2 regions of the Mesorhizobium sp. M1A.T.Ca.IN.004.03.1.1 genome follow, and region 1 is predicted to be linked to the other one. Evidence: predicted binding sites of a transcription regulator. Region 1 holds the regulator's gene; the other holds the start of a gene.

What was found. Region 1 encodes LexA, which represses DNA repair genes until DNA is damaged. Its sites were predicted from a motif close to TGTTCNNNNTGTGTTCNG; they were not measured.
Region 2: EOD29_RS18990 (YifB family Mg chelatase-like AAA ATPase) is a predicted target of LexA. The motif match lies at 1,157-1,174, and genes of this name have one in related genera.

The regions. Positions count from the first base shown of each region.
Region 1 is NZ_RZTV01000008.1:21,884-24,084, reverse strand. It holds gene EOD29_RS22565 (ComEC/Rec2 family competence protein) at 1-1,072, shown strand, start outside; gene lexA (transcriptional repressor LexA) at 1,056-1,790, opposite strand; gene glp (gephyrin-like molybdotransferase Glp) at 1,907-2,201, opposite strand, start outside.
Region 2 is NZ_RZTV01000005.1:386,672-388,872, forward strand. It holds gene EOD29_RS18990 (YifB family Mg chelatase-like AAA ATPase) at 1-1,061, opposite strand, end outside; gene gshB (glutathione synthase) at 1,207-2,148, opposite strand.

The DNA.
Region 1 (2,201 bases):
CTACCGCGCCGGCAAGGTGAGAGCGCCGCCGGCAAAGCGTTCGTTCCTGCGGTTCATGTCGCACAAACTGGCAGTCGGAGTAGGTGGTGCCGCGATGACGTCGATCATTGCCGGAAGTGCCACGGCGCTGTTTGCCATCTGGCATTTCCAGCGCGTCTCGCCGCTTAGCCTGCTGGCCAATCTCGCGATCATGCCGATCGTCACGATCGTGATGTTTCTCGCCGTCGCCAGCGCGGTCATGATGCCGTTCGGCTTCGACGGGCCCTTCCTCTATTTGATGGGCAAGGGCCTGGCGGCGATGATCGCGATCTCAGCTTGGATTTCGGAGTGGTCGCCGGTCGATGCCGTGGGCCTGATCTCGATCCATTCGGTGCTGCTGGCGACGATCGCGCTCGTCATCGCCACGATGGCGACTACGTGGCTCAGGCTGGCCGCAATTCCTTTCGCTGCCGCGGCCGTCATGATCATCCCGCAGGTGCGCACGCCGGACCTGCTGATCTCGGAGGACGCGCATCTGGTGGCGATGCCGATCGGCGGCGGCGAACTCGCCATCAATCGCGCCCGCTCCAACGAGTTCACCACCGATAACTGGAAACGTGCGCTCAAGGCCGAAACGATCGTGCCGCCGGAGACATTCGCCAAGGGCACGCTGGACTTGGCCGATCCGGTCGACCTGCCGCCTGGATCGCCCTTTTACTGCACGGGCGATCTCTGCATTGGCCGGCATCCATCAGGCGCGATCGTCGCGCTCGCCGAGAACCGCGAAGCTGCCCGGCCTGCCTGCGACTTCGCAGACCTCATCGTCATCAACGACGCCACGGCCTACAATCCCTGCCGCGATCCGCGTGTCCTCGTTGTCACCAAGCGGCAGCTCGCGCGCGACGGCAGTGCCGCCGTCTTCTTCGATCCGCAATCGGCGACGGCGCGAGCAACCATTCAATACGCCGTCGAAAAACCGTACCGCCCTTGGCACGAACAGCGGCGCTACTCGCGTGAGGCGAGGGGGTTGGCGCCTTACAAGAAGCCCGAGAAGCCGGAAGCCAAGCCGCAGCCCCTCAGTAGCGGCGGATGAGCCCGACGAGCTTGCCCTGAACCTTGACGCGATCGGGACCGAAGATGCGCGTCTCATAGGCCGGATTGGCAGCCTCGAGCGCGATGGAGGCGCCCTTGCGGCGGAAGCGCTTCAGCGTGGCCTCCTCGTCGTCGACCAGCGCCACGACGATCTCCCCGGGGCTCGCAGTGCTGGCGTTGCGGATGATGACCGTGTCGCCGTCGAAGATGCCGGCCTCGATCATCGAGTCGCCTTTGACCTCGAGCGCGTAGTGCTCGCCGCCCGCGATCATGTCCGGCGGCACTGTGATCGAATGCGTCTGGTGCTGGATGGCGTCGATCGGCACGCCGGCGGCAATGCGACCCATCACCGGGATGGAGACGGCTGAACCGGCGTCGTCGTCATTGCTGGGCGTCGGCGTGCGGGCGGGCGCCGCGGGTTTGATCTGGCGGCCGAGATTGCCTTGGCCGCCCTGGATGACGCTCGGCGAGAATTTCTTCGCCGCATTTAGGCCGGGCGCGATCGAGTCAGGTAGGCGCAGCACTTCAAGGGCACGCGCCCGGTTCGGCAGCCGGCGAATGAAACCGCGCTCCTCCAGCGCCGTGATCAGGCGGTGGATGCCCGATTTCGAGGCAAGGTCGAGCGCTTCCTTCATCTCATCGAAAGACGGCGGAATGCCGCTCTCCTTGAGCCGTTCATGGATGAACATCAGCAGTTCATGTTGTTTGCGCGTCAGCATGGCGGCCCCCATGGGTTCTGAAACCAGAATCAGAAAAACAAACCCAGAACAAACACTATCTGTTCCAGTTGTGTTCCGCAACCGTTTAAAGTTTAGTGAATGTGTTGACGTTTTGTTCAGCGTAACATCAGAACGCTGCATTCCTCGCCGGCTTCAGCTGTCGGCGCGAAGGGTTGGCGCACGATCAGGCCATTGGCATCGGCGAGCATCCTCAACATCGAGGAATCCTGGATGCCGAACGGTGTTGCGATCAACCCCCCCGCATCTTCGCGGACCACGGCGCGCACATAGTCCTGCCTGAGATCGTTGGCGTGCATTGCGACGCCTAACCGGGCCGTGCGGATTTCCTGACGGCAGGACCGGCCGCCCAGCCGCGCCAGAAGCGGCTTCAGGAACAGCTGCGAGCAGACC
Region 2 (2,201 bases), on a different contig from region 1:
TCGCCCGACATGCCGCAGCGGCACGGGTTCATCGCCGCCACCAGCTGGATGCGCGCCGGATAGGTGACGCGGTGGTTGGCGCGCGCGATCACGCAGTCGCCGTTCTCCAGCGGCTGGCGCAGCGCGTCCAACGTCTGCGGCGTGAATTCCGGGAACTCGTCGAGGAACAGCACGCCGTGATGCGCAAGCGACACTTCGCCCGGCCGCACGCGCAAGCCGCCGCCCACCATCGCCGCCATCGACGCCGAATGATGTGGCGCGCGGAACGGCCGTCGGTCTGTCAGCTTGCCTTCGCCGAGCTCGCCCGCCACCGACGCGATCATCGAGACTTCGAGCAGCTCCTTCGGCGCCAGCGGCGGCAGGATCGAGGGCAGCCTTTGCGCCAGCATCGACTTGCCCGAGCCCGGCGGTCCGACCATCAGGAGATTGTGCCCGCCCCCCGCCGCCACTTCCAGCGCCCGCTTGGCGGTTTCCTGGCCCTTGATGTCGGCAAGGTCCGGCAGATCGCGCGCGGCGACCTGGATGCCGGCCTCGGGACGCGACAGCACCTGGGTGCCGCGAAAATGGTTGGCGATGGCGATCAGGCTGCGCGGCGCCAGGATATCGAAATCCTTGCCGGCCCAGGCTGCCTCCGGCCCGCAGGCGAACGGACAGATCAGCCCTTTGCCTTCGGCGTTGGCGCCGATCGCCGCCGGCAGCGCGCCGGCGACAGCGGCGATGGTGCCGTCGAGCGACAATTCGCCGAGCACGACATAGCTGGCCAGCATATCGCCAGGAATGGCGCCGAGCGCGGCCATCAATCCGAGCGCGATCGGCAGATCGTAATGGCTGCCTTCCTTGGGCAGGTCCGCCGGCGCGAGATTCACCGTCACCTTCTTCGACGGCATCGACAGGCCGGAGGCATGAAGCGCGGCCTGCACGCGTTCCCGGCTCTCTGCCACCGCCTTGTCCGGCAAACCGACGATCTGCATGCCGACCTTGCCCGGCGCGATCATCACCTGGACATCGACCGGCACGGCCTCGATGCCCTGGAAAGCCACCGTGCGAACCCGCGCTACCATCTTGTCTCAAGCCCCCGGAACCGGCTCGCTCGCCGGTCCTGCGATCAGGCCGCGAGCGAGTTTGGTTTAGACAACCACAGATTTGCGGCTTAAGCAAGAACATTACGGGAACATACGGTCCCGCCCACCGGGCAGCTGAGGGGCGCTAGTTCCGCTTCCCTTCCACGCAGTCCCAGAACAGGGCAGCAATGTCCGCGCCGCCGAAGCGCCGCACCTCGCGCACGCCGGTCGGCGAGGTGACGTTGATCTCGGTCATGTAGTCGCCGATGACATCGATGCCGACGAGGATGAAGCCGCGTTCCCTGAGCGCTGGCCCGATGCGGGCGCAGATCTCGCGTTCGCGCTCCGTGAGCTCGGTCTTCTCGGCGCGGCCGCCGACATGCATGTTGGAGCGCGAATCGTGCTCGGCCGGCACGCGGTTGATGGCGCCCACCGGCTCGCCGTCGATCAGGATGATGCGCTTGTCGCCCTTACGCACGTCCTTGAGATAGCGCTGCACGATATAGGGCTCGCGGAACAGCTGGCCGAACATTTCGAGCAGCGAGGCGAGGTTGCGGTCGGCCTCGTGCAGATGGAAGATGCCCGCCCCGCCATTGCCGTAGAGCGGCTTGACGATGATGTCGCCGAACTCCTTGCGGAAGGCGGCCACCTCCTGCGGATCCTTGGTGATCAGCGTCTCCGGCATCAGGTCCGGGAATTCGGTGACGAAGATCTTTTCCGGGCTGTTGCGCACCCAGGCCGGGTCGTTGACCACCAGCGTCTTCGGATGGATGCGTTCCAAAATGTGGGTTGTGGTGATGTAGTTCATGTCGAAGGGCGGGTCCTGCCTGAGCAGCACCACGTCCATCTCCGACAGATCGGTGCGCACCGGCTCGCCCAGAGAATAATGACTGCCCTTCTCGTCGCGCACCTGCATCTCCTCGGCGCGCGCGAACACCTTGCCGCCCCGCATCGACAGCCGGTCGGGTGTGTAGTGGAAAAGCTGGTGGCCGCGCCGCTGCGCTTCCAACGACAGCGCGAACGTGGTGTCGCCGGCGATCGACACCGTCGAGACATGGTCCATCTGGACGGCGATTTTCAACGGCATCTCGGGTCTCCGGCAATCTCTGTCGCCGATATAGGGAAATCGGCGGCATCTGC